DNA from 2 places in the Paenibacillus sp. G34 genome. Region 2 is predicted to be linked to the other one. Evidence: predicted binding sites of a transcription regulator. Region 2 holds the regulator's gene; the other holds the start of a gene.
What was found. The regulator NrdR, encoded in region 2, represses ribonucleotide reductase genes. The targets are predictions, from matches to a motif close to AACACNATATATNGTGTT.
Positions count from the first base shown of each region.

Region 1: the regulator NrdR is predicted to act here: its motif matches at 2,878-2,895, upstream of AC1VYS_RS10500 (adenosylcobalamin-dependent ribonucleoside-diphosphate reductase).

Region 1 covers NZ_CM166469.1:2,284,795-2,294,573, forward strand. Annotated here, with positions in the region: gene AC1VYS_RS10490 (YqhG family protein) at 1-979, opposite strand, end outside; gene AC1VYS_RS10495 (DEAD/DEAH box helicase) at 983-2,743, opposite strand; gene AC1VYS_RS10500 (adenosylcobalamin-dependent ribonucleoside-diphosphate reductase) at 3,003-5,756, shown strand; gene AC1VYS_RS10505 (hypothetical protein) at 6,043-6,219, shown strand; gene AC1VYS_RS10510 (ATP-binding cassette domain-containing protein) at 6,243-7,094, shown strand; gene AC1VYS_RS10515 (hypothetical protein) at 7,091-7,807, shown strand; gene AC1VYS_RS10520 (acyltransferase family protein) at 8,305-9,779, shown strand, end outside.
Region 2 covers NZ_CM166469.1:2,130,556-2,140,334, forward strand. Annotated here, with positions in the region: gene polA (DNA polymerase I) at 1-1,339, shown strand, start outside; gene mutM (DNA-formamidopyrimidine glycosylase) at 1,400-2,227, shown strand; gene AC1VYS_RS09775 (MntP/YtaF family protein) at 2,377-3,141, shown strand; gene coaE (dephospho-CoA kinase) at 3,172-3,768, shown strand; gene AC1VYS_RS09785 (lytic transglycosylase domain-containing protein) at 3,765-4,328, shown strand; gene AC1VYS_RS09790 (alpha/beta-type small acid-soluble spore protein) at 4,428-4,649, opposite strand; gene nrdR (transcriptional regulator NrdR) at 4,765-5,232, shown strand; tRNA gene AC1VYS_RS09800 (tRNA-Ala) at 5,437-5,509, shown strand; gene AC1VYS_RS09805 (hypothetical protein) at 6,077-7,366, shown strand; gene AC1VYS_RS09810 (helix-turn-helix transcriptional regulator) at 7,605-8,567, shown strand; gene AC1VYS_RS09815 (type 1 glutamine amidotransferase family protein) at 8,675-9,301, shown strand; gene AC1VYS_RS09820 (sugar-binding protein) at 9,471-9,779, opposite strand, start outside.

The DNA.
Region 1 (9,779 bases), 150 kb from region 2:
ATAATAGGCCGCGAACCCGATTATGGACTGATGGAGCGGGGACGGCCAGAACCTCAGCTGACGTCTGGACATTTGAATCCTTTGATGAAAGCTTTGATTTAACACGAACGGTGTCTACTTCAGCCACCTCAGGCATATCTTCACGTAGCACAGCTTCATAGTAAGCATCTACCACATCAAGTTCGAGTTGCAGACGTTCCTTGGCTTTTTCCGCCCAGCTATAATCAAGTCTGCTTAAGTGTTGGGTGAGATGTGATTCGAGTGCGGCTCCTGCATCAGCGAGCGAAATTTTGGGTGCTTGGGCGTGCATATTTTCCGCCAGTCTTGGACTAAGGTCCCGCCGACTCAACTTACTGCCAAACTTCTCGATAATTTCACCCGAACGTAATGAAATACCAAGGAAGTGTAATTCCTCCCGTTTCAGATCACAGGCAAACTCTACTTTAAAACAAACCCCGAGCCAAGGTTCATACACGGCCGGAACTGCGGCTCTTATCTGGCGTTTTGCGGCCTGTTCAAACAAGTTAACAAAGGCACCACCTTCACGAGCTGCCTCAAAAATCTGTTGCAGTCTGCGACTTCCATATACGATATCTTCCCGAAGGATGCGCCCAGGGCCCAGCTGCGGCATCGAAGGTGTAATGCCAAAGTAACGTCCGAGAATCGTATCTTTGGGCGTGTCAGGGGTTGCTTCAGGAGACACTTCAGCAGGCTGGGCAGCTTTAGTCCTTGCTTCTGCGGCTTCCAACATTTGCTGATAAGCCTCCGGGTCAAAAACAAATGTAAATGACATTGTCTCTGGCTCCACGCCGACACGTTCGACAAATCCCCAGTAATATGGACGATTCGTTAGTGCCTTGTCAGCTTCAGGTGACAGTTTAACGGTTACATGGACAGGTGATCGTTCCATGATCTGACAATCCAGAGCTTCCAGATAGGTCAGGACGTAAGCCTGAATCTCATGCGGTGACATCGTCATGGATCAGTGGCCTCCTTTGTGAAGATCAAGTTTGGTGATTAAAGGCACCTCGTCAGCAACTTCGCGCTGAATTGTGTTCAGCGACTGTCCGAGGGTGTCCATTTTACGGCGAATATCTTCTTCGTTCTGCGATTCCAGCATAATTTTGTACAGACTCTTTTCGATCGATTCCTTTTTTTCCAGCCGTTCAAGAATGACATCCAGTCCACCGATGACCATCTCGAACATATTAATTTTTTCATGCAACAGATTCAGGATATGTTCCTCAATCGTACCTTTGGTAGACAAGTTGAAAATGTTAACGTCATTCTGCTGACCGAGTCGGTGTACCCTACCAATCCTCTGTTCTACCCGCATCGGGTTCCATGGCAAATCAAAGTTGATCATGTGGTGACAGAATTGCAGGTTGATGCCCTCACCGCCAGCTTCCGTTGCAATCATTGCTTGTACACGCCCGCGGAAGAGATCCATCATCCAGTCTTTTTTGCCGCGGTTCATCCCGCCACGATAGGGGACAGCCGTCAGGCCGTTGTTACGAAAATAATTCAGCAGATATTCCTGCGTCGCTCGGTATTCCGTGAAAATAATGACTTTTTCATTCATATCTCGTATCAATTCCATCGTTTTTTCGGCTTTTGTATTTTCTTTAATTGCCTTGATATGAGCCACCAGTTCCCAGATTTTATCCCGCAGTGGGGAATCCAGTGGCAACTTTTTCGACAGATTCACGAGTGTCACAAACACGGCGTCCCGACTGCTACAGACTTCCCGTTGCAACGTGACGAGCGAAAGCATGCTGCTAAGGTTACCGCCTGCTTCCTGGTATTGATCTTTGACAAACGAGGTTACCCCGTCATATAGCGCTTGCTCTTCAGGGGAAAGTTGCAGATCCACGTTAGAGACGTTGCGCTTCGTAAATTGCACGGGGCCTTCGCCACGCCTGTTACGGATCATGACTTTGGATAGCTCGTCTTTGAGTTGTGCCTGATTTTTGGGAACACGTTTATCCACAACAAAGTTGGCTGCGAAATCACCTTGACGACCCAGTTGACCGGGCTTCAGCAGGTTAATGAGATTGAAGAGCTCACTCATGTCGTTCTGCACAGGTGTAGCAGTGAGTAGCAGGCAGTATTTTTTGCGTAATTGCAGCATGAATTGATAATTGGTTGTTTTTTTATTTTTGAGTTTATGTGCTTCATCAATGATGATCATGTCATAGTCCATACTTAGTAACATATCTTTGTGCGGGTCTCTCTTGGCAGTGTCCATAGAAGCAACAACAACGTCATTTTGCCAGGAATAAACCTTTTTCTGTGCAACTGCTGGGATGCCAAATTTGGAATTGAGTTCACGTACCCATTGCAATACCAGAGAAGCGGGGACAAGAATTAACACTTTCGATACCAGACCACGAACCATATATTCTTTCAAAATCAGGCCGGCTTCAATCGTTTTGCCCAGACCTACTTCGTCGGCGAGAATGGCTCGGCCTGACATTTCGAATAATACTTTGCGCGCCGTATCCATCTGGTGAGGAAGCGGGGTCAGATCCTGTAAATGTTTCAGACACTGGATTTCGTCAAAATTTGGAATGAGATTGGTTTCTTCCGCCTGAATACCCAGTTGAAAGAGTCGGTAATCTCCCCAAGGCCCGCCTTTGTCCAAACGAGATTCAAGCTGATCCAACCAGCTGTGATCAAACTCAAGCGGTACAGGTAATTCAGATACAGATTGATTCAGATGATGCGGATGTTTCCGGTTCATGATGCGACCTCTCCGTTCTTGTGTAAATAAATCATTCAAAATAAAGACGACGTGTTATTCGTAGGTAATAGTATGGACGAAGGAAGGCAAGTTCATAACCTGTTTCAAAGAATCTATGAACTAAATCACATATAAAATCAATATATAGTGTAATAATTTGGTTATAAATCACTACATGTAGTATTTGGGCATAATTTATTCTTAAGAACAGCATTTTATATTGAAATGAACGGTTTATTCGGGGAGGTTGATTGCAGAGATGGCATCCAACAATACAGAAACGAACCAAGAAGTGAAGCATCATGAGAACAAACAGAAGCTGGAAGGGCTCAGCGAGAAAATATTTCTGGACCGCTACGCATGGAAGGACGCCGATTCAAAACATGCAAAAATCGGAGATGTTGTACTTGTATTAACGAAAGATGATCCCAAGTTTCCAGTGAAGGAAGTTGGAGAGATTATAGAGCGGCAGGGACGACAGATTAAAGTGCGGACACGTAGCGATATCATCATAGAGACTGATGTGGAGAAGTTGACACTTACGATAGAGAAAACACCGGAAGAGATGTGGGATCGTCTTGCCCGAGCGATGGCATCTGTTGAATCGACAGCTGAACAACAGGCGGTTTGGGAGAAGAAATTTCGCTTGGTGCTGGATGACTGGAAACTGGTTCCCGGGGGACGTATTGCCGCTGGCGCAGGGGCCAGTGATGAGTTGACGCTGTTTAACTGTTATGTCATTCCTTCTCCGCAAGACAGCCGAGGCGGCATTATGAAGACGCTGACTGAAATGACCGAAATTATGGCTCGTGGCGGTGGCGTAGGTATTAATCTGTCTTCCCTTCGTCCGCGGCGGGCTGTGGTGAAAGGTGTGAACGGCTCGTCCAGCGGATCGGTATCCTGGGGCGGTTTGTTCAGTTATACGACGGGGCTTATTGAACAAGGCGGTAGCCGACGTGGCGCGCTGATGCTAATGATGAACGATTGGCACCCGGACGTGCTGGATTTTATTACGGTTAAACAAACGATGGGGCAAGTGACCAATGCCAATCTGTCTGTCTGCGTAAGCAATGCGTTCATGGAGGCTGTGAAGCAGGACGGTGATTGGGAGCTTGTTTTTCCCGATACGAGTGACCCGGACTATGATTCGCAGTGGGATGGGGATCTGACCAAATGGAAAGATGCAGGCCATAACGTTATTCCATACCGGACAGTGAAGGCACGGGAAATATGGCATACGATTATTGAATCCGCCTGGAAATCAGCCGAACCCGGTGTTGTATTTATGGAGTATTACAACCAGATGTCGAACAGCTGGTATTTTAATCCGATCATTTGTACTAATCCTTGTGGGGAACAGGGCCTTCCAGGCTGGGGAGTATGTAATTTGTCGGCGATCAATTTGTCCAAATTTTATGATGAAACAAACCACGATGTGGCGTGGGAAGAGCTGGCGGAAACGACGCGCATTTCGGCCAGATTCCTGGATAATGTGATTGACGCAACGCCGTATCATTTTGAAGAAAATCGATTAAATCAGCAGCGTGAACGCCGGGTGGGGCTAGGCACCATGGGACTTGCGGAGCTGATGATCAAACTTCGTATCCGTTATGGCAGTCTTGAATCGCTAGATTTTCTCGATAAACTGTATGGATTTATGGCAAAGGAAGCCTATCTGGCTTCAGCGGAGATTGCCGCAGAGAAAGGTGCGTTCCCGGCGTTTGAGGCAGAACCTTACTTGCAGAGCGGATTTATGAGACAGATGACGGAGGCGTACCCGGAGGTTGGAGAAGCGATTCGTGAAAAAGGAATTCGTAACGTGACGCTGATTACTCAGGCGCCTACGGGAAGTACCGGAACGATGGTGGGCACATCGACTGGCATTGAGCCGTATTTTGCTTTTAAGTATTTTCGCCAGAGCCGTTTGGGGTATGATGAACAGTTTGTGCCGATTGCCGAGGAGTGGCTGGAGCAACATCCTGGTGAATCTCTCCCGGAATATTTTGTGACGGCGATGGATCTTTCGGCCGAAAATCATATTCGCGTGCAAGCTGCCATTCAGAAGTGGGTGGACAGTTCGATCTCGAAAACGGCAAACTGTCCGGCTGATTTTACGGTGCAGGATACGGCAGAGCTGTATGAGCTAGCCTTTGATCTGGGTTGTAAAGGGATAACGATCTATCGGGACGGCAGTAGAGATGTTCAAGTACTTTCTACTTCGAAGAAAGAAGACACCTCAGCTATTGAGGAGCAGAATGCGGATAAAGAGGAATTCAACAGCCTGGCAGCTGAGTCCGTTTCGGTAGCAAGTTCGGCGTATACAGAGCGGGAGACCAGCTTGCCAGCCCTAAAACAGATCACAGATGTAGTGGATAAGCAGTATAAACGCCGCCCACAAGTATTGCGTGGTGCAACGTATAAGATGCATACGCCGTTCGGCATGGCCTATATTACGATTAATGATTTGGATGGAACGCCTGGCGAAATTTTCCTCAACGTAGGCAAGGCAGGTTCGGATGTTTTTGCCATGGCTGAAGCACTGGGAAGAGTATGCTCACTATTCCTTCGTTATGGCGATCATGGTCATAAGGTGGAGCTGCTTATCAAACATTTGAAAGGCATCGGAGGTTCAGGTGCCATTGGGTTTGGAGCTAACCGTGTGGAATCCATAGCTGATGCCGTCGCGAAAGCGCTGGAAAGCCATGTTCAGATGAATGAGCACGAATATAAGGATGAAGCGATCGAAGCGCAGAGTGAAAAGAAAACCGAGGACATTCCAGTGAAGAAGTCGAACAGTGCTAATAGTCCGAACAGCACTAACAATACCAACAATATAAAGGGAGATCTGCTTAACATGCAGAAACCTACCCCTAATATCAACAACGCGGGAGGTGAGGGACATAAGACTTTCATGCAATCTATCGACTTATGTCCTTCATGCGGCTCGGCGTCGCTGATCAATGTGGAAGGCTGCAAAACATGCAGCAACTGCGGATACAGTAAGTGTAATTAAACCGTTCCAGAACAAATCCGAAACAAAGTATTGCGCTAATGCACCTGAACAGGGACCTGCAACTTTAAAAGTTTTACAGACGAAGTGCTGACTTACTGGCACTTCGTTTTTTCTGTGCATCAAATCTACATTTTTCTGAAATATTTAATCATTAGAAATCCCTTTACTCTTAAATATGTTAAAATAAGGACGTCATGCTTACAAATCTAGACAAATGAGGAATACGTTCCGTTCAAGTTCATGTTCGTCAACAGGTTCTGGACGAATGAAGGAGGTAGCATCTATCATGAATCAACATTGGAAAAAGTACTTGTTTTTGTTTGCTATAATCGTACCAATCTCCGTAGTTACCATTTTTACGCTCCCATATCACCATCGATATATTGCAGTAGCTATATTTCCACCTCTATTCTGGGTGCTCTACTATTCATGGATTACATTAGAAAGAAAACGAGATCGTTAGTGAGGGATGGTGAGAAAGTAACAATGAAGGCACTGTTAACATTAAAAGAAGCTTCCAAGAAATATGGTAGGCGAGACATTTTAACAGATATTTCGCTTACGATTAGTCAAGGAGATTGTATTATTTTAAGAGGAAATAATGGATCCGGGAAAAGTACATTGCTCCGAATGGTGAGTGGATTAATCCCCTTAAGTTCGGGACAAAGGTTACTTAATCATACAAATCTAGTGATTGGATATACGCCTGATCGATTATCTAAACTAAGGATGACTTCAACGGAGTATTTGACACACATGGGGAGAATATCGGGTATGACTGGTAAAGAACTGAAAGACCGCATCAGGGAGTTGCATGATTTTTTTCGTCTTGAACAAAGTGATCATTTGAAGATGAGTCATTTCTCGAAAGGTATGCTGCAAAAAACAAATGTAATGCAAGCTATGATGAAAAGGCCAGACCTCCTAGTATTAGATGAGCCTTTCTCAGGATTGGATGAAGAATCAACAGGGCATTTGCTACATTCTCTGAAAAAAATTAAGGATGAAGGTACAGCGATTTTGGCAGCCGTGCACGATCCATTATTAGCAAGTCAATTGGAAAGCAACACATACTGGATTCATCAAGGAAGACTAAGCAAGGAGAGTATAAATACGTCTTCCGAACTGAAGCTCGTATATTTTGAACTTGAAGGCAGCATAGAGGTGAGTGTTGTTAATCATCTTCTTGAACTTTTCCCCGATATTACATATAAAAGAAGCGAGAATGGTTATATGGTCATGACTTTTATGTATAAAGATTATAGCAGCTTTTTACCAAAATTTATAAATAAAGGCGGAGAGATTGTAAGCTTAACAAGAAAGGAGCTTGGCTCATGATCCCATTACTGTCATATTTACATACCTGTTTCATGCGTTCTTATCGTTATGGTCCAGCTGCTTTTGTATTTTTTATGGGGATTATTTTCGTATATAGTGTCGTTCCTAATCCAGTAATGGCTAGTTATGCCTTTTCAACAACATTTCTTTTTATTATTTCTGCTGGCCTTTGTTATACGTTGATTGATATGGAAACGACAAATCAGGAATCGGTGACGGTATCGCATAGTGGCAGTTTAATAAAACTTTATCTTGCGAAATTGTTGTATTGCTGGCTTTTTACCATTCCACTAGCTCTGTATGCCGTTTCTTTTCCAGCCATTTTTCAAAAGTTTGATCGAAATCCAAGTGTTGAAGAGTTAGGCATGGCCCTGATCTATCATTTGGTTTCATCTTGGCTGGGAGTTACTTTAGCCTGTTGGTTTAGTTCTAAGTTTATTCGTTCCCGCGTAATGTCCTTCTTGATGTTGAGTGTGCTTATTGTTATTACACTTTCTGTACAAGGTATAGAAAATGTGTTGCCAGACGGATTCAAATCAATGATTGTGCTGTTGCCTCCTCTAAATAGTACAATAAATGTGTTAGTTAATTATGACGCACAAACGCTACTCAAGAAGCTACTGGTGACCATTGCACCGATCGTATATGGTGCGATTACAACCGTTATATTTCTTTCCATGATTCATAGACGCAAGCTGGATTCAATGCATTGATATTTCCATCCATCCTACCTCTAGAGTCCTAGGAAGGAAGAAGCAATTATGAGCAAAACTTTCAATCCGCTCGGAGATAGGTTTATAATGGATAGTGGCTGCTGAGCAAGTCGGCAGCTTTTTTCTATTTGAAAGACTCAGGTAATTATGTCCAGTCGATGAAAAGCACTATATTAAACATTAATTATAGAGTATGATTTTACAGCTGGTTGTGCTGGTAGGAAAGGTTACACCAGCTTAATGAGTTTGTAATTATTCTTGAAAATTATAAAGCTGGTTTCAGGCGTATAATGCTAATCGTAATCGTGAACTCACGAAAAAATATAGTTTATATTCACATTTGATACAACTAAATCTATAGGCAATTCGTCTTCTTTATGTTGTAAATGAAAGATGGAAGGTGCAATACGTATGTTAATAACAACCAGAATGACCGAACGTTTCAGGATGCCCCGATCTCGATGGATGTGGACTCGAAGTAACAAGGAGGGGCGCACATGTCACAATCAGTGAAACGAAAGAGGCATATGAACGGACTGGATGGCTTGCGAGCCATCGCGGTACTTGGCGTCATTGCTTATCATTTAAATTTAGATTTTATTCCGGGCGGGTTGCTCGGTGTAGGTATATTTTTTGTTCTGTCGGGCTACCTGATTACAGATATTTTGTTATCTCAGTGGCGGGAACATGGTCGAATTGCTTTAGGAGATTTCTGGTTAAGGCGATTTAGGCGCCTATTGCCTGGCATGCTAACGATGACGGCGGTTGTGATGCTCTGGCTGTTGTGCACAGACTCGTCCCGGCTTGCTTCACTGCGAGGGGATATTTTATCCGGTGTTACGTACATAAGTAATTGGTGGTATATTTTTCACCATGTTTCGTATTTTGAAAGTTTCGGCCCTCCATCCCCTTTTGGACATTTCTGGTCACTGGCTGTCGAGGAACAGTTCTATCTGATCTGGCCTCTTCTGTTGATCGCAACGATTGTGTTGTTCAAAAGAAAAGGATGGCTCGTCGTGTTCATCATTGTCGCAGCTGAACTGTCAGCTGGTGCAATGGCTATCATGTATAACCCGGATTTGGATCCAAGCCGTGTATATTATGGGACAGATACCCGGGCATTTGCATTGCTTGCGGGAGCAGCGCTAGCTGTAGTCTGGCCGAGTCGCAAGTTGTCTGGAACACTGCCTGGGGTAAACAAGCTTGTATTGGATGCAGTAGGAGTTGCTGCCCTAGCGGTGTTGATCTATATGATGCTGAATACCAGTGAATACGACGCGTTCCTGTATCAGGGCGGGATGGTGCTGCAAGCGGCTGCCGCGACAATATTGGTGGCTGTCCTCGCGCATCCTTCGTCTTTCTTGGCACGCCTCATTGGGGCAAAACCATTGCGCTGGATTGGTGAGCGTTCGTATGGAATGTATCTATGGCATTATCCCATCATAGTTCTGACCAGTCCTGCTGTAGATACGGGCGGTTCACATCCTGTGCGTATGCTACTACAGGTAGCGGCAACCGTTGTATTTGCGTCCATGTCACTAAAATATATTGAAAACCCGATTCGGTATAATGGATTTCGCGCATCCTTGTCTAAATTGTGGGGAAAAGGGCGCATATCCCTCGTTCCCCGGCATGTCTGGTGGAAACGGACAGGTCTTCTGATGACGTTGCTGTTATTATGTTATACCGTGTCACAGATGGTGATGCCCGCAGCGGCCAATTCAGATTCTCATTCGGTATCGATGTCTACCGTGTTGAACGGAGAGAAGTCTGCTGAAGAAAAGGGGCAGGATGTTGTACCGACTACAACAAAACCTTCGGATTCCGGGAAAAAGAATCAAGCATCTCAGTCTGGTCCTGAATCAGGGTCTGATGCAAAAACGAATGGAAATAACGAAGCTAAAGCCGGATCAGCAGAAGGGTCGAAACCAACTAAACCGGGAGAATCCTCCCATGTAGACGGGGATCAGGA
Region 2 (9,779 bases):
AGGGGCTAAATACAGAGTACCAGAGGCGGATGTTTTGGGCGATTTCCTATGCCGGAAAGCCGCTGCGCTGGCCGCGATTATCCCTCTTCAGGAACAAGCGCTGGAGAGCGATGAGATGAATTCGCTGTTCCATGAGCTCGAAATGCCGTTATCCCGTATTCTTGCCGACATGGAGAAGCAGGGCATCAAGGCGAATACAGAAGATTTACAAGCCCTTGGTCGTGAGTTTGAAGGACAGATCGGCAAGCTGATGGCGGAAATCTACAAGTTGTCCGGTACAGAGTTTAATTTGAATTCACCAAGACAACTCGGCGAGATTTTATTTGATAAGCTGGGCCTGCCTGTCGTGAAAAAAACAAAAACAGGCTACTCCACCGATGCGGAGGTGCTTGAAAAGCTCGCTCCTTACAACGATGTGGTGCAGCACATTTTGCAATATCGCCAGCTTGCCAAGCTGCAATCCACTTATGTGGAAGGTTTGCTGAAAGAGATATCGGATAGAGATGGCAAGGTGCATACGTTCTATCGTCAAACCATTGCAGCAACAGGACGACTGAGCAGTCAGTTCCCGAACCTGCAGAACATCCCGATTCGTATGGAAGAAGGACGCAAAATTCGTAAGGTCTTTGTACCGTCCGAGCCGGGTTGGTCTATTCTCGCAGCCGATTACTCTCAGATTGAACTGCGTGTGCTGGCACACATTTCAGATGATGAGCGTCTGAAGGAAGCTTTTGTACATGATATGGATATCCATACGAAGACTGCCTCCGATGTATTCGGCGTGAAGCCGGAGGATGTGGACAGTGACATGCGTCGTTCTGCGAAGGCGGTTAACTTCGGAATCGTATACGGGATCAGTGATTACGGTCTATCGCAAAACTTGAATATTACGCGGAAAGAAGCAGCACAGTTCATCGATCAGTATTTCGAAATATTCCAGGGTGTGCGCCGGTATATGGATGATATTGTGAAGGATGCACGCCGGGACGGTTATGTGAAAACGATGCTGGAACGCCGCCGTTATCTGCCTGAAATCAACGCGAGTAATTTCAATCTACGTTCCTTCGCAGAACGTACCGCGATGAACACACCGATCCAAGGTACTGCGGCTGATATCATTAAGCTGGCGATGGTACAGATGGACGAGGCGCTGCGCGAACGTAAGCTACAGAGTCGTATGTTACTTCAGGTACACGATGAGCTCGTGTTTGAAGTGCCGGCGGATGAACTGGAGCTGATGAAGGAACTTGTGCCTTCAGTGATGGAAAAGGCGCTTCCGCTGTCTGTGCCGCTCAAAGCTGAGGTTAGCTTTGGTGAGAACTGGTATGAAGCAAAATAGAGAAGAAGGGGTCCCGCTGAGCGTCATCTTCCGTTATAATATAAGGGAGGTGAGAACATCATGCCGGAACTACCGGAAGTCGAAACAGTCAGAAGAACGTTGAATCAACTTATTGTAGGTAAAACGATTGACTATGTTACCGTTAATTTGCCGCGGATTATTCAGCGGCCTGACGATATAGAAGCATTTGCATTGGAACTGGCAGGACATACCGTGATTGGTGTTGAGCGCCGGGGCAAGTTTTTACGTATTTTGCTGGACGGGCTTGTGCTCGTCTCCCATCTGCGGATGGAGGGACGTTACGGGGTGTACCATCAGAACGAAGAGGTGGAGAAACACACTCATGTCATCTTCCACTTCAATGATGGCACGGAATTGCGATACAAGGATGTTCGTCAGTTTGGAACGATGCATCTGTTCAGCGCAGGTGAAGAGCTGGTTTCGAAACCGCTCATGAAGCTTGGACTGGAACCACTGGATGAGGCTTTTACCGTGGACGCATTCCGCGCTGCAGTGGGGAAACGTACGACCAAAATTAAAGCTGTATTGCTGAATCAGGCATATGTGGTTGGCATCGGGAATATTTATGTGGACGAGGCTCTCTTCCGTGCAGGTATACATCCCGAGACGATTGCGAAGACGCTGACCGAAGCACAGCTGAAGGTTTTGCATGAAGCCATTGTAGCTACGTTGCAGGATGCCGTGAATGCAGGGGGCTCCTCGATCAAGTCGTATGTTAACGGGCAAGGCGAGATGGGCATGTTCCAGCATCAGCTGAAAATTTATGGCCGCAAAGCCGAGCCTTGTCATACATGCGGCACGTTGATTGAAAAAAGTGTCGTTGGCGGACGTGGCACGCATTTTTGCCCGAATTGTCAGCGACTTTGATCTCACGAACCAGAACTGAATCAATGAAATGATGAAATCATAGCACCCTTGGATTCCTCCCTCCATATACTGATATGGCAGAAATAAGCGGGCATATACCCATACTGACATCATCAGTTGGCACGTACCGCACAGGGGAGGAATCCGGGGTGCTGCATCATTTTATTTCATTACTGGCGCTTGCTTTTGCAGTGAGTTTAGATGGTTTCGGAGTTGGAATTACATATGGACTTCGGAGGACCAAGATTCCGCTCTTATCCATTGCCATTATTTCGCTTTGTTCGGGATTGGTTATCGCATTGTCTATGCAGGTTGGCGTGTTATTATCTCATGTGGTGTCGCCAGGTGTGGCTTCGATTGTGGGAGCTGTCATTCTGATTGTGATCGGTGCGTGGTCGCTTTTGCAACTGATCAGGCGGCGGGGCAAAGAACGTGAGGAAGTTGAAAGTGGAGTGTCGCAGGAAAAGCTGGTAGAAGGAAGAGTGACTACAGATTCGGGTCTGACATCTGGAGGCAAGAATCAATTAATGGTTCTGGAAGTGCAGCCTTCGCCAACGGATGGTTCGGTGGAGCGCATGGTATTTACACTGGAACTGCGCAAGCTAGGTGTGGTTATTCAAATTTTGCGCAGCCCGTCCAAAGCGGACATGGATAACTCAGGCAGTATCTCCGCACAGGAAGCGATGTGGCTCGGAATCGCGCTGTCACTGGATGCTTTTGGGGCAGGTCTGGGTGCGGCATTGCTTGGATTCCCTACGCTGTGGACGGCACTGGTGATTGCGTTGTTTAGTGGGGCGTTTCTGTCACTTGGCATGAAGGTAGGATTACGGTTTGCAGCACAGCGCTGGATGCAGAAACTCTCAGTTCTACCGGCCCTGCTGTTAATGATTATGGGAATATTCAAGTTGTTTTGAGGAGTAATAAAGCTGTTATGAGGTGAGACGATGAATATAGGCTTAACGGGCGGAATCGCAACAGGCAAAAGCAGTGTTTCCGCCTATCTGGCCAGTAAGGGAGCGCTGCTCATCGATGCAGATGTTATTGCCCGGGAAGTTATGTTGCCTGGGCATCCCGTTTTGGCTGCTGCTGTTCAGCGGTTTGGACAAGCTATCCTGAATGAGGACGGGACACTGGATCGGAAAAAGTTAGGGAGTATTGTTTTTCAGCACCCTGAGGAACGTAAAGCGCTTGAAGCCATCACTCATCCTGCGATCCGGAAGGAAATGCGTGAGAGAGCGGCTGCATACGAATTGAACCATCCGGACAAGCTGGTGGTGTCGGATATTCCGTTGCTCTACGAGTCGGGTCTTGAGGAAGGTTTTACGGAAGTTATGGTCGTATATGTACCTAGAGCAGTACAACTGGAGCGACTGATGAGCCGGGATCAGATGAGCCGGGCTGATGCGGAAGCGCGTATTGCAGCACAGATGGATATTGAACGCAAAAAAGAGCGGGCAGATATCGTTATTGATAACAGCGGTTCATGGGCGCAGACGGAGCAGCAATTGCAATCTTTTTTAACGCATAAGGGCTTGTTATGAAAATATTGCGCAAAAAACGTGTATTGCTGATCATGTTTGTTTCCTTTGTACTTGTGTTATTTCTAAACAGCAACTGGATGACGTGGTTTTACCCGATTGAATACAAGGAAGAAATTCGCGCACAATCTCAGAGTTATGAAGTTGATCCGTTTCTGATCGCCTCTATTATCAGAGTAGAGACCAATTTCAAGACCAGCAAAGAATCGAAGCGTGGTGCGATCGGATTGATGCAACTCATGCCCGATACGGCGAACTGGATTTTGGAACAAGCCAAGATTCCCCACACTTCGCTGGAGGAATTAAAACATGAACCCGGACGAAATATTCAACTGGGGACATGGTATTTACGGAATCTGTCAGACCAGTTCGACGGCAACGAAATTGTGATGATTGCCGCGTATAATGCCGGACCGGGGAAGGTCAGCAGCTGGCTGAAAAACGGTGTATGGGATGGAACACTGGAAACGGTGAAAGATATTCCTTTTGGTGAAACACGCCACTATGTACAACGGGTTATTTACTATTATAATCAGTATGTGAAGATCTACGATACGTTCTAGAGCGATTGCTGGGAAAAGAGATAAGGAGAAGCACGGAGCAGACCGGTAGTGTACCGGCCGCCCCATGCTCCTCTGTGTAACGTATTACGATGCAGATAATTATTGGTATTGACCTGCCAATTGCTGTTCTGCAATTGTTACCAGACGCTTCGTGATGTATCCACCGATCGAACCGTTCTCGTAAGAAGTCATGTTACCTTGGTATCCATCTTGTGGGATGCTGATTCCGAGTTCTTGAGCTACTTCATATTTCATTTGCTCCAGAGCTGCGGAAGCTTTAGTTACAACCAAGTTATTGGAGTTACCGTTGCTTTGTGCCATTGCTGTTCACCTCCTCGCGGGTTGGTAAAAGTATTATGTGTCGCGAATGCGATTTTCATTACAAGATATGCTCAGGGAATATGTGGTAAAAAGTAAAAGTGGGAAGTGATCTTAGTTGAAATGTCCTTATTGTGGTTATTTAGGTACCAAAGTGTTGGACTCCAGACCAGCCAATGAATCCAAATCCATCCGCCGCCGCCGCGAATGCGAGCAGTGCGCGAGAAGGTTCACAACCTTTGAAATGATTGAAGAAACACCGTTAATCGTCATTAAGAAGGACGGCAGCCGGGAGGAATTCAGCCGCGACAAAATTCTACGTGGTTTGATTCGTGCCTGTGAGAAACGTCCGGTATCGGTGGAAACGCTTGAGATGATGGTATCTGAAGTGGAGAAGTCACTGCGTAACACAGCCGAAGCTGAAGTAGAGAGTCGTCAGATTGGTGAATTGTTAATGGAGCAGCTGTTTCCGGTGGATGAGGTGGCGTACGTGCGATTTGCTTCGGTGTACCGCCAGTTCAAAGACATTAACATGTTCATGAAAGAACTGAAGTCACTGCTGTCCAAGGAAGATCTGGAGGACTAATGTAGTGGGGGAAAAGGAGAAGAGCAATCCGGAGCTGCGTCTGGTATATGCCATGCCGTTTGTGCCCGTAACATGAATGTTCTTCTCCATAGATTTCGGTGCTTCAGAAGGGTATTGACAGTCCAGAAGGGATTTTATATGATATAGAAGTCGCTTGTAAAATGAGTTTTTAGCAGTGCTGGACAAGATGTAACATCATATCCTGGGGCCTTAGCTCAGCTGGGAGAGCGCATCGCTGGCAGCGATGAGGTCAGGGGTTCGATCCCCCTAGGCTCCATACTAAGGAAAAGCCGCTCCGAAAGGGGCGGTTTTTTGTGTTTTGAGCGTATAAGGAGTGAACTTCAAGTTTTAGTTTATATGGACTGACTTATAGGGAAAGGGTTCACAGAATGCCTTTTATATAAGAGGCGTAGTCTGAAGCTAATGCTAGAAGTTTCTTTCGATTTAGCCCAATAGTCTAAAAACCTTTTAATATAATTTAGAGGTTTACTTAAGAGATGAAGATGAAAATGAAGGTAATATATAGCTGTATGTGTTTGGAGTTACTAAAGATATGATTATTTTCAAAGAAATTATAAATTAATTTCGAGTTAGCATAATAAAGATTTTACAGCAGACGATGAAGAAAATAAGATGTAATTATAAAATAATGTTATAAAATATAACATATGGATTATTGCGTTTTAGAAAAATATTAGCTTGGTGTCTATATTAATTAAAATACTTCCAGTGAGTGAGGTCTTCAATGATGTGGTCGTTCATTCTGAATGTTTATGAATACATAATTCTTGTTATTTCTTTAATAGATAACTTGGGCACTTGGATAGTTGTGAGGATTCTGCTCATGTATAGTTTCTTGCTTGTTTGTTTGACTGTTTTATTGGTAGTTTATGATATGCTTATAATTAGTTTCTCCCAATTGTTGGCTTATCTATATGAATTATCAAGAAAGAGAAGATCCATTTCTACAATAAGACTGCTCTCTGAATGGTTCTATTTGTTTGACAAGCTTTTATATAAAATTTCACCACACTTATTTCAATATAGTTGGCCAAGTGACAATGTGTTTAAAAAGTCAGATAAATACAGTCCGATTGTGCTATCTCGTACTTTAAATGCATTATTTATTAGCATGGTTGCAGTTAGCCCTACTAATTTTGTGGTTTGGGGTACAATTGCTATGTACTATTTTCCTACTGCCCCTATAACAAGCTATAATTGGCTTAGACAATTGTCTTTTGATGAGGTCTACTTAGCCCTTACAAAATTTGAGTATGAGAAAGTAAATGATTTTGTTAGCTTTAGTCTATTTGTTCTCTCTCTGCTGATCCTTTTACGGTTATCTTCTTCTTCATTTAAATGGCGTGCTATGATGAAAGTCAATGAGGAGAAGTATGAAAAAGTAATTAGATATCAGGAAACTATAGAGAACGAGTTATGGAAAATTAGAACCGGGTCATACACTAATATTGCCGAACTTAATCATAAAATCAGTTCTTTACCGAATATTTATTGTCAGTTAGTTACGAAGACTGATAATTACTTATTTGAAGATAATAAGTTAAAACGAGAGACGGGAGAGTCTTGGAGACATTTCCAGTACAGGAACATTCAAGATCTTTACAAAGGGCTTGAGTCTTTTCAAGTTCATCTACAGAAGATAAATGAAGTCTTAAAAGATATTTCTGATTTGAAAGTTGGTTATATTTATCTGAGAATTAACAAGTGTGTGAGGTATGAAACACTTAAATTGGGACTGTATAGAGAAACGCATCTTGATTGGGAACTGATTGAAGGAGATAAATTTCGGAAGGCTATTGAAAATAGGTTAGAGAAAATTTCATATTTATCTGATCTATTTATGAAATTTAAAAAAATTAATAATGGTATGCTAAGTAAAAATGAGTTCGTTGAAGAATATAACAAATATGGTGGTTCGGTTGCTTACGAGGACATAGTAAAGTATACAGAAAGTAAATTGGAAGAAGAACTAATAAATTTTAAGGGATTTCTCCATAGAGCACTGGAGGAAGCGATATTATCTCATACTGTCCTTGAGCAATATCTCACACTTTCGCATAAGAATACACGATTTAGTCTGTTTAAGATAATTTCTAACTTTATTACTAAATAGAATTCTGTTTAAATACTTCAATAAGATAGATGAAATTGAGACTACATTTTTTTGGTTTACTTAGTTACATGTTGAGTTATTGTAGTGAAAATGACTGCTCAAAGGAGAGCGAATGGAACCATAATAAGGTGAAATTCACGAGTCGCAAAAATGTGATTTTTAATAAGACCTATAACGAATGTAAGCAATTGACGTATCTGGAATTCCTAATATGATGAAATGAGTGAGGGGGTGTTTTATGCCGAAAAAAGATAATATGTTAGCCATCCTATGGATGTTGAACTCGGGAGAGAAGTTAACTGCAAAGCAAATATCCGAAAAGTTAGAAGTCAATATAAGAACCGTTTATCGGTATATTGATGCACTATGTTCTAGTGGGGTGCCTATCATATCTGACGCAGGTCATCATGGTGGATATAGTCTGCTGAATCATTTTATCAGAGCGCCTCTGCTATTTGATATGGAAGAAAAGAAGACACTTCTTCATGCTGCTATTTTTGCAAAAGAAGCCGGATATCCATTGACTGAGACATTAGAGAATGCGACATCCAAGTTGAAAATGTATTCGAATGAGCAACAGGAGAGCACACTAAACCAACAATTAACTGGATTTGAAGTGATCAACCGCATGGTCAGCCCTTCGAGTCAGCTCGTATTAGCAGAATTAGAGCATGCTGTTGAAAAGGAAATCACTGTAGAGATGGATTACCGTACAAATCATGATGAGAAGCCAAAGAACAGGATGATCGATCCGTATGGTATCGTATACTGGAACAATAAATGGTATACAGTTGCATTTTGCCACCGAAGAAATGAAATACGAAGTTTTCGAGTAGATCGGATTTTACGAATCAAGCGTACTCAACTCATTTTTAAGCGTCCTGAAGCTTTTTCTAGCCGTGACTTTTTTATGAAAAACCTGTTACCTGATCTTGTGGGGAAGGAAGGGTTAATTTCTTTAAGGATCGAAGGCAGGCCGGAGGCGTTAGACGAACTAAGCATGCATTGGTTTTTCGGTCATCATCTGCAAGAGCGAACATCTAATCAAGCCATCTTTTTATTTGAGGAAAAATCCATTCATAATTCTGTCCCTTATTTTCTTCTATCCTATGGTAAGTCCATTCGAATCATCGAACCCCAGCGTGTGAAAGACAGACTTGTTGCTATTGCAACAGAGTTAATGGAATATTATCAACAATAATAGCTTCACTGACAGCGGATGTCAGTGAAGCTATTTTATAATGAGATAGTCAGTGATTATCGATGGATTGTAGTCCTTGATAGATAAGAAAAGGGAGAAATTCAAAAATGAAAAACACAGTATATCTTTATGTTTTTGACAGCATGTCCGATTGGGAAATAGGTTATTTAACAGCCGAGTTGAACTCAGGAAGATACTTTAGAAAGGGGATAGCTCCAGCACGAATCGTTACTGTTGGGATCGAAAAGACTCCAGTAACTACGATGGGTGGATTGAAAATAACACCTGATATTACAGTGGATGAGTGCAACATTACAAGCGTAGATGCATTGATTTTACCTGGGGGAAACACATGGACAGAGGATATTCACAGGCCCATAATAAAATTTGCCGAGATGTGTTTACAGGAAGGGATCGTAGTTGGAGCGATTTGCGGAGCTTCCATAGGACTTGCTCAAGCAGGCATGTTAGATTCCCGCTCGCATACAAGCAATGATCTGGCGTATCTTAAAATGATTTGTCCGTCTTACACAGGCGAAGAATATTACAAATTGGACGTTGCTGTTACGGATGGGAAACTGATCACCGCTTCCGGAGTAGCTCCACTTGAATTTTCTGTTCATGTTTTAAGAGCGCTAGATGTATTCTCTCCAGAGACATTAGACGCATGGTATCATCATAATAAAACGCATGAACCTCAATATTTTTACGCGTTAATGAATTCAATTCAATGATAGCTCTACTCAAAGAGAAACGCCATCACATTTAAGTGATGGCGTTTTTTTGATGAATTACATCGTTAGCCTGTCTTCTTATTGGGAGTAATGTAAGGACTTTTTCTAAAAATGGTTCTTTAGGGGTCCACTTAAGGTTAGATATTGTTCAGTTTGAATCCGCTCGCGCTTAGGGCATGACTGGTTTTCGCTGCGCGAACATCCAATCAAAGACATCGGTGTAGTCATTGTTCCAAGCTGGCAAATTAGAGGACTGGGCCGTGGGAGCTATACTCCAAGTTCCCATCGTTATTTGATTGTAAAGAACCGCCGCTTCAACTTCATGCGCTATATAATCAGCCAGAACAGGTGTGTTGGCGGGATTCGGCCTCAGATTCGGCTGATCAAATTGATTGTATGGCCATGTAAGTACTTCATTACTCTCAAAGCGGGAAGCTCTCGCGTTAATCATTTTTGGCATATTCGTATTGATGTAGTT